DNA from 4 places in the Mesorhizobium sp. P3_A9 genome. Region 1 is predicted to be linked to each of the others. Evidence: predicted binding sites of a transcription regulator. Region 1 holds the regulator's gene; each other region holds the start of a gene.
What was found. Region 1 encodes LexA, which represses DNA repair genes until DNA is damaged. Its sites were predicted from a motif close to TGTTCNNNNTGTGTTCNG; they were not measured.
Positions count from the first base shown of each region.

Region 2: the regulator LexA is predicted to act here: its motif matches at 1,118-1,135, upstream of parE (DNA topoisomerase IV subunit B).
Region 3: the regulator LexA is predicted to act here: its motif matches at 1,288-1,305, upstream of AC1DX0_RS32970 (carbohydrate kinase family protein).
Region 4: the regulator LexA is predicted to act here: its motif matches at 857-874, upstream of AC1DX0_RS05765 (ImuA family protein).

Region 1 covers NZ_JBFUGJ010000089.1:12,020-14,222, forward strand. Annotated here, with positions in the region: gene AC1DX0_RS14850 (ComEC/Rec2 family competence protein) at 1-623, shown strand, start outside; gene lexA (transcriptional repressor LexA) at 617-1,354, opposite strand; gene AC1DX0_RS14860 (GntR family transcriptional regulator) at 1,736-2,203, opposite strand, start outside.
Region 2 covers NZ_JBFUGJ010000075.1:15,460-17,662, forward strand. Annotated here, with positions in the region: gene AC1DX0_RS13385 (type II and III secretion system protein family protein) at 1-5, opposite strand, end outside; gene cpaB (Flp pilus assembly protein CpaB) at 36-968, opposite strand; gene parE (DNA topoisomerase IV subunit B) at 1,206-2,203, shown strand, end outside.
Region 3 covers NZ_JBFUGJ010000483.1:847-3,049, forward strand. Annotated here, with positions in the region: partial or broken gene AC1DX0_RS32965 (pseudouridine-5'-phosphate glycosidase) at 1-64, opposite strand, end outside; gene AC1DX0_RS32970 (carbohydrate kinase family protein) at 139-1,083, opposite strand; gene recA (recombinase RecA) at 1,363-2,203, shown strand, end outside.
Region 4 covers NZ_JBFUGJ010000019.1:31,914-34,116, reverse strand. Annotated here, with positions in the region: gene AC1DX0_RS05770 (LysE family translocator) at 1-484, shown strand, start outside; gene AC1DX0_RS05765 (ImuA family protein) at 898-1,914, shown strand; gene AC1DX0_RS05760 (DUF6504 family protein) at 1,856-2,203, shown strand, end outside.

The sequences.
Region 1 (2,203 bases):
TGCCATTCGCGCTTGCCGGCCTGTTGACGGTGTCCGATACACGCACGCCGGATGTGCTGATCTCGGAAGATGCGCGGCTGGTCGCGCTGCCGATCGGCGGTGGAGAACTCGCGGTCAGCCGGGCTCGTCCGAACGAATTCACCGTCGACAATTGGAAACGCGCGCTGACGTCCGAAACCATCGTCGTGCCGGAGATGTTCAGCAAGGCGGATGGGCAATTCGACATTGCCGATGCCGTCGATCTGCCGCTGGGAGCGCCGTTCTATTGCACGGACGGCGTCTGTCTCGCCAGGCACCCGTCCGGCGCGATCATCGCGCATGTCGAAGACCGCAAGGACACATGGAAAGCCTGCGGTTTCGCCGATTTGATCGTCGTCAATGACGCGACCGGCTACGACGCCTGCCACAATCCCCTGGTTCTCGTCGTCACCAAACGGCAACTCGCCCGCAAGGGCAGTGCTGCCGTCTTCTTCGACCGTCAATCGGCGACCGGTCCGCCAACCGTCAACTTCTCGGTGGACACACCATATCGGCCCTGGCACGCACAGCGAAAATATTCACGCGAGGCGAGGGGGCTGGCGCCCTGGCGCAAGCCCGAAAAGCCGGCCGCTCCTGCTCAGTAGCGCCGGATCAGCCCGACGAGCTTGCCTTGTACCTTGACCCTGTCGGGGCCGAAGATACGCGTCTCGTAGGCCGGGTTGGCGGCTTCAAGGGCGATCGAGGCGCCCTTGCGGCGAAAGCGCTTCAGCGTCGCTTCCTCTTCATCCACGAGCGCCACGATGATCTCGCCAGGCTGGGCGGTATCGGCGTTGCGGATGATGACGGTGTCGCCATCGAAGATGCCGGCCTCGATCATCGAGTCGCCCTTGACCTCCAGCGCATAGTGCTCGCCACCCATGATCATGTCCGGCGGCACAGAGATCGAATGCGTCTGATGCTGGATGGCATCGATCGGCACACCGGCGGCGATGCGCCCCATCACCGGGATCGACACGGCGGAAACCGCATCGTCATCATTGCCAGCCGAGGGCAAGCGCGACGGCGCCGACTTGATCTGGCGGCCAAGGCCACCTTGACCAAGACTGCCCTGGATGACGCTCGGCGAGAATTTCTTTGCCGCGTTGAGGCCGGGCGCGATTGAATCCGGCAGCCGCAGAACTTCCAGCGCGCGCGCCCGATTGGGCAGCCGGCGGATGAAACCGCGTTCCTCCAGCGCCGTGATCAGGCGATGGATCCCTGACTTGGAGGCGAGATCAAGTGCTTCCTTCATCTCGTCGAAGGAGGGCGGAATGCCGCTTTCCTTCAGCCGTTCATGAATGAACATCAAGAGTTCATGTTGCTTACGCGTCAGCATGGCAGCCCCCAAGGCTTGAACAAAAGGTCTGAACCAGAATCGAAAAACAAACCCAGAACAAACACTATCTGTTCCAGTTGTGTTCTGCAACCGTTTAAAGTTTAGTGAATTTGTTAAGACGGCTGAAATTATTTGGCGCCCGGCAGCGGGCCGTGTTCGAAGCCTGCCTGCCGCAGCGGGGCGCTCTCTGGCTTTGAAATTGTTATGGTTAATGGCCTGTGGCCTATCCTAGTCGGCGGTCTGGCATCAGTTGCCGATAAGGCTCGATGAGCGTGTTTCTCCCTTTCACCGATCATTGGCCTGCCGTGAACGAAACGAAGCCAAAATGCCAACTTTACCGAGAAATTGCCACACTGGCTTTGGTCCACGATCCTCGTTGCGCTACCGTTTGTTTATGCTGCCGTCGCCGGCATGGACATAGACATGCAGCGTATAGCCGATGTGAGCGATCATCAGGTTTTTCGCGCGCCCGATGTTGCGATCCAGTGCCGCCTCCATGAGCGCGGTGTGGTGTTCGATTGCGACCGCCTGGCGCAACGCTTCCACGGCTTCCTCATAACCATGCTGCAGGCCGGCGGCCGCCCGCAGCGTTGGCGCCAGGCCGAGAAAACGGTGATGGCGACGCAACTGATCCACGATCGTGGAATGGAAGGTCAGCAGCCAGGGCGATGCTGCCGCGCTGAGCAGGGCCGCGTGGAAAGCCTCGTGCTTTTCATCCCATTCGTCGACCACCGCGTCGGATGGATCGTCGACCGCGGTCTTGCAGCGCGACAGCCGGTAATGCGCAGCGACGACGGTGTTTTCCCAATCGTGGCCACCTTTTTCGATCGATTCCTGGAGCAGTGGCAG
Region 2 (2,203 bases), on a different contig from region 1:
AACATTGCCCTGTCCCGTCCGGTCCCCACCGGCCTTTACTTCTGGTTCTGGTCCCGCGCAGGAACCTGATATTCCTCGGCCTTCGTTCCGCGCGTCACGATGATCGTCTTGAATTTCGGCTTCTCCGGCTCCTTGGTCATCGCATCGAACAGCGAACCGGCCGCGGCCTGAGCCTTGGCCGCCACCGATCCGCCGAAGGAAGAGATGGTGGTGACGCCGTCCTTGCCGTCGCCGCCTTCGCTGGCGGAGCGCAGCGACAGCGACAGCGTGCCGACGGTGCGGGCAAGCGCCACTTTCTGCGCGCCCTCGGTCGTCACCTCGATGGTCACGGAATTGGTCACCTGCGGCGTCGTCTGGCGCACGTCGGCGCCCTGGCCGACACTCAGTACCTTGGCGTCGGCGACGACAATCTCGGAGGTGATGGTCGAACCGGCCGCCCCTTGTGCGTTCTTGGCGACTTCCTGGATTTCGCCGGCATCGCGCGTCAGCACGACATCGACGCGGTCGCCCGGTGTCACGAAGCCGCCGACACCGGCGATCTCGTCGGTGCGGATGGTGACCGCCCGCATTCCGGGCGTCATCATGTTGGAGAGCGTTGCGCGGCCGTTCGGACCCGACAGCTTGGTCAGCAGCACCGGTTCGTTGACCTCGATCGGCGACAGCACCACGCGGCTGCCTTCGCCAAGCAACCCATCGATGGTGGGAAATGCCCCTTGTGGCAGCGAATCCTGCGGCCACGGGATTTCGCTGAGCTTGGCGCGGTCGAGTTCCATGCCGTAGCGCAACGGCGCGTTCGCCACCACGATGGTCTTGAACTCGATCCTGGGCGGTGCCGGAGCGGCGATCGACGCCGTCTTCTCCTCGGCATCCGGCTTGGCCTGGCTCTTGACCCAGAAATCCGCGGCAAAGATCGAGATCGCGCCGAAAACGGCGGCGATGCCGATCATCGTTATGGCCTTGCCCCTCACGCCGAAACCCCTGATGCCCGCAGTTTCTTATTATGTTGGGCTCACGCTAGGCCGCATTGTTAAAGAATCAGGAATCTTGTGCGGCTGCATTCGACCTATTTCCGCCCGCTTGGTTATCGAATGGTTTTAGGATAAGACGGGTCAAATCCCCGAACGTAACAGGAACCTCCGTCGCTTGGCGCCGCAAAGCGTGGCAGTATCGACGGGTGATTCGCAGCATCGGACCCGATGGCAGGCATGGACGACAACAACGATCTCTTCGGCAACATGGACAAGCAGCCACAGCCGGTTCGCACACCCGCGCGCCCGGCTGACCCGCTGGTGCAGGCCGCCAAACGTCCGGCCGCGACCAAGGATGGCAGCGAGGGCTATAGCGCCGCCGACATCGAGGTGCTCGAAGGCCTGGAGCCGGTGCGCCGCCGGCCGGGCATGTATATCGGCGGCACCGACGACAAGGCGATGCACCATCTGTTCGCCGAGGTCATCGACAATTCYATGGACGAGGCGGTCGCCGGCCARGCSACCTTCATCGARGTCGAGCTGWCSGCCGARGGCTATCTGGCCGTCACCGACAATGGCCGCGGCATTCCMGTCGARCCGCARCCGAAATTCAAGAAGCCGGCGCTCGAAGTCATCATGACGACGCTGCATTCGGGCGGCAAGTTCGACTCSAAGGTCTACGAGACKTCSGGCGGRTTGCARGGCGTCGGCGTSTCSGTGGTCAACGCGCTGTCGGACCATCTCGAGGTCGAGGTCGCACGCGGCCGTCAGCTCTATCGCCAGCGCTTTTCGCGCGGCGTCCCGGTGACCGGCCTMGAGCASCTKGGCGAGGTCCARAACCGGCGCGGKACYAAAATCCGCTTCCATCCCGACGAGCAGATTTTCGGCAAGGGCGCGGCSTTCGAYCCGGCGCGGCTCTACCGCATGACGCGCTCGAAAGCCTATCTGTTCGGCGGCGTCGAGATCCGCTGGACCTGCGATCCCTCGCTGATCAAGGAAAAGGACCAGACGCCGGCAAAGGCGGAGTTCCATTTTCCCGGCGGCCTCAAGGATTATCTCAAGGCATCGCTCGGCGACGACTTCCAGGTGACGCGCGAAATCTTCGCGGGAAAAAGCGAAAAACAAGGCGGCCATGGCTCCCTCGAATGGGCGGTGACCTGGTTCGGCGGCGACGGCTTCATCAATTCCTACTGCAACACCATCCCGACCGGCGAAGGCGGCACCCACGAGGCCGG
Region 3 (2,203 bases), on a different contig from region 1:
CGGCCAGCGCCTGCGCCACCGGCGCGTGGATGTCGATGAAGGGGCGGGCGGTCTCTGGGGTCATCTGCATCTCCAACCGGAGTGCGGCGCATCGGTCTGGATACGCAGCCTCACTCAGGCACTATGAATTTGCCGGTCTCATGCCACTTCCCTGGCCTCCGGCACAAGGGCCAGCGCTTCAGTGAAGCTTGCGGCGGTGAAATCGGGAACGGCGTCGGCACTTTCGATAGCCAGCGTTGCCGCCGCGACGCCGTCGCGCAAGGCTTGGCGCAGGGGCAGGCCGCGCAGCAAAGCCGCGATCGTTGCGCCCGCCAGTGCGTCGCCGGCACCAGTGACATCGGCAACTCTTCTCGGCGGTGGCGGCTGGATCGAGAAGGCGCCTGCTTCGTCGAAACCCAGCACCGGTGCGCTGCCTGCCGTCACGATGCCGCTGGTAAGGCCGCTGCATCGCAACCCGTCGATGAGATCTCGCTCGGCGGCATCTGCATGGACGCCGGCCAGCGCGATGGCTTCCCGCCGGTTCATGAACAGCTGAGCCAACGCGCCGAGCACCGGTATCAGCCGGATCACCTTGGCCGGCGAAATGGCAATGGCGAATACAGGTTTGCCGACGGCAAGCGAAACCAGCCGCTCCAGTGCCGCCGAGGGCAGATTGGCGTCGCACAGGATGGCGTCTGCGTCGGCGATCGCCTCGCGGACCTTGGAGCGCCTCATCTGCTTGGGGAATGCCAAATCGTACAGCGCCATGTCGGCAAAGCCGACGATCAGTTCGCCCTCGCGGTCGATCAGTGCCGTGTAGCTCGGCGTCGTGCGGTCGAGGAACACGGCCGAGAGATCCGCGATGCCTGCTTCCGCTATGGCGCGTGAAACCGTATCGCCCGCCGCATCGCCGCCCCGCATCGAAAGCAGTGAAGCGGAAGCGCCGCGCCGCACCGTGCTGCGCAGCGCGTTGAAGACGCCGCCGCCGACATCCTCGCGCATCGTGCCTGGATTGGATGCGGCCGGCACGTAGGGGCCGGACACCTGGCCACGCCGGTCGATATGGGCGCCGCCCACGGCCAGTATCTTTGTCGATTTCACCATGCCGGCGATATGCCCTTTGTTATTCTTGCCGCGCAAGCGCTAGGCTGCGACTGGAGTTTCGCATGCGAGGCAGCGATTCGGCAGGCCGAGACAACGGGGCCTGCTGGCCTAATGCGAATGCGTTGCTGCTTACGTTTCTGGGACGAAAAAAGAACAAATCGGGATATTGCTTGTTTTTCAAATGCTTGTTGCCTCTTGCCAAATGAGAACAAAAAAGGTACAAAATGGCAGGGATRACGGATTGTCCGGCCTTCATTGACGACCAAGGGGTGATGTATCATGGCTCAGAATTCTTTGCGGCTTGTAGAGGATAAGGCAGTGGACAAATCAAAGGCTCTGGATGCGGCGCTGTCGCAAATCGAGCGGGCTTTCGGCAAGGGCTCGATCATGCGGCTCGGCGCGAACGAGCAGGTCGTCGAGATCGAAACSGTGCCGACCGGCTCGCTTGGCCTCGACATCGCTCTTGGCGTCGGRGGCCTGCCGCGCGGCCGCATCYTCGAGATCTACGGGCCGGAAAGCTCGGGCAAGACGACGCTGGCSCTGCACACSGTGGCCGAAGCCCAGAAGAAGGGCGGCATCTGCGCCTTCGTCGARGCTGAYCATGCGCTCGATCCGGTCTATGCCCGCAAGCTTGGCGTCGACCTTGAAAACCTGCTGATCTCGCAGCCCGACACCGGCGAGCAGGCGCTGGAAATCTGCGACACGCTGGTGCGTTCCGGCGCCATCGACGTTCTGGTGGTCGATTCGGTGGCGGCGCTGACGCCACGTGCCGAAATCGAGGGCGAGATGGGCGATTCGCTGCCTGGCCTGCAGGCCCGCCTGATGAGCCAGGCGCTGCGCAAGCTGACCGCCTCGATCTCGCGCTCCAACACCATGGTCATCTTCATCAACCAGATCCGCATGAAGATCGGCGTCATGTTCGGCTCGCCCGAGACCACCACCGGCGGCAATGCGCTGAAATTCTATGCGTCAGTGCGTCTCGATATTCGCCGCATCGGCTCGGTCAAGGACCGCGACGAGGTCGTCGGCAACCAGACCCGAGTCAAGGTGGTCAAGAACAAGCTGGCGCCGCCCTTCAAGGTGGTCGAGTTCGACATCATGTATGGCGAGGGCGTGTCCA
Region 4 (2,203 bases), on a different contig from region 1:
CACCTATTGCCACGCGCTGGCCGCCGCCTTCGGCCTGTCGCAATTGTTCCTGGCAGCGCCCATCGCCTACGACATCGTGCGCTATGCCGGCGCCGCCTACCTCGCCTGGCTCGCCTGGAAGGCATTCCGTTCCGACGGAACGGCTTTTGCCCCGGTCGCCGGCCTGCCACGCTATTCGCGCGGCCGGATTTTTCGGCAAGGCCTGCTGACCAATCTGCTCAACCCGAAAATGGCGCTGTTCGTGCTGGCGCTGTTCCCGCAATTCGTGCGCCCTGAGGCCGGTTCCGTCGCCGGCCAGATCCTGCTGCTGGCGACCGTGCTCAATCTGATCGGGCTGGTGGTCAACGGCCTGGTCATCCTGACCGCCAGCCGGATCGGAACGGCGTTGTCGAGGCGAACGCGGTTCCAGCGCGCACCGCAGGTCCTGCTCGGAACCGTGTTCGCGGGTCTGGCCGCACGGCTGGCTCTTGGCGGCCAGCGCTAGTTTTCAGCGCAGAAAGTTGACGGGGTCGTTGTGTTGACGAGCCAGATGCGTTGGCGATTGGCGAAGAAAAGCCCATCGGTTCGTCATCCACGGGCGGAGCAAGAAGCGCAGCGACGCGGCGCAGACCCGAGGATCCATGCCGGGACTCTTGAGCGCCGCAACGGTGCAGAATTCTGCTCCGCTGCACTCCACAGTCGAGGTCGCGGCATGGATCCCAGGGTCTCCGCGACGCCGCTGCGCGGCTGCTTCGCCCTAGGATGACGAAATCACGGGATGCTGCGATCTACCCATACGCTGGGCTCGTGGCCACCTCACTGAGGAATAAATTCCTTATGACTCTGCTTGACTCTTCTGCTGCCCTCTGGAATCTATAGGAACATAACAGGAACAATTGTGAGTGGACACTGACCGTCATGGCGATATCAGCCGTGGCGCGGGAAACTGTTTTTGCCCTGCGCCGCCAGATCGCGAAAATCGAGGGAACGCTGCCCGAACGCCTGCAGGCGCCGGCTGGCGCACTCCTTGATGCTGATGTCAGCGCCGATGTCGATCTCACGATCGTCCGGCGCGGCATTGCGGCGGCCTTGCCGGATGCCTTCCTGCCCATCGGCGTCGAACGGCTCGATGCCGCCCTGAGCGGCGGCCTGCCGAAAGCCGCGCTCAGCGAAATCCATGGCCTGGAAACCCGCGATGCCGGAGCCGTCGCCGGTTTCGCCCTGTCGCTCACCAGCCTGATCCTCAAGCAGGCGCAAGGGCTGCCGGTGCTTTGGATCGGCACCACGGAAATCTTCCGCGAGGCCGGCTTTCCCTATGCCAGGGGGCTGCAGGCCTCGTTCGGCATCGAGCCCGGGCAATTGCTGTTTTCCGAGGCGCCAAAGCTCGTCGACGCACTGTGGGTCGCCGAGGAGGCCGCCCGGATGACGGCGCTCGCTGCCGTTATCCTGGAAATCCGTGGCAACCCGCAGCGGCTGGACCTGACAGCGACGCGCCGGCTGCATGCCAGGGCGCAGGCTGCCGGCCGCCCGGTGTTTCTACTGCGGCAGGCCGCCGCGCCCGAACCGACGGCAGCGCCCGTTCGGCTCATCGTCTCGTCGGCGCCGGCCACGCCACGCGCCACCATCGCCGGGCCGCTCGCCGGTTCGATCGGCCGCCCCGCCTTTACCATCACCATCGGCAAGAGCCGCACGGCCCTGCCTGGACAATTCACACTGGAGTGGAACCCCGATGAACGCGCATTCGACGAAAGAAGGGGCCAGAAACAACGGACAGAGGATCCTGTCGCTGTGGTTTCCCTATCTGGCGGCCGAAAGGATCCTGCGGCAGCGTCTGGGGCGGTCATGGCGTTCCCGGCCGCCGGATCATCCGCCGCTGGTGGTCAGCCATCGCCAGGGCAACGCGCAGCGCATTTCGGCCCTCGACGAGCGGGCTGAGGCGCTGCACCTGAAGCGCGACATGGGCATCGCCGATGCGCGCGCCATGCATCCGTCGATCGATATCGTCGAGGCCGATGCGGAGGCCGACCGGCGCCTGCTCGAAGGCCTGGCCGACTGGTGCGACCGCTACACCCCGCTGGTGGCGCTGGACGGCGCGGACGGCCTGTTCCTCGACGTCACCGGCTGCACCCATCTGTTCGGCGGCGAACGCGCCATGCTGGACGACATCCTGTCGCGCTTCTTCCATCAGGGTTTCGATGTCCGCGCCGGCCTTGCCCCGACACCG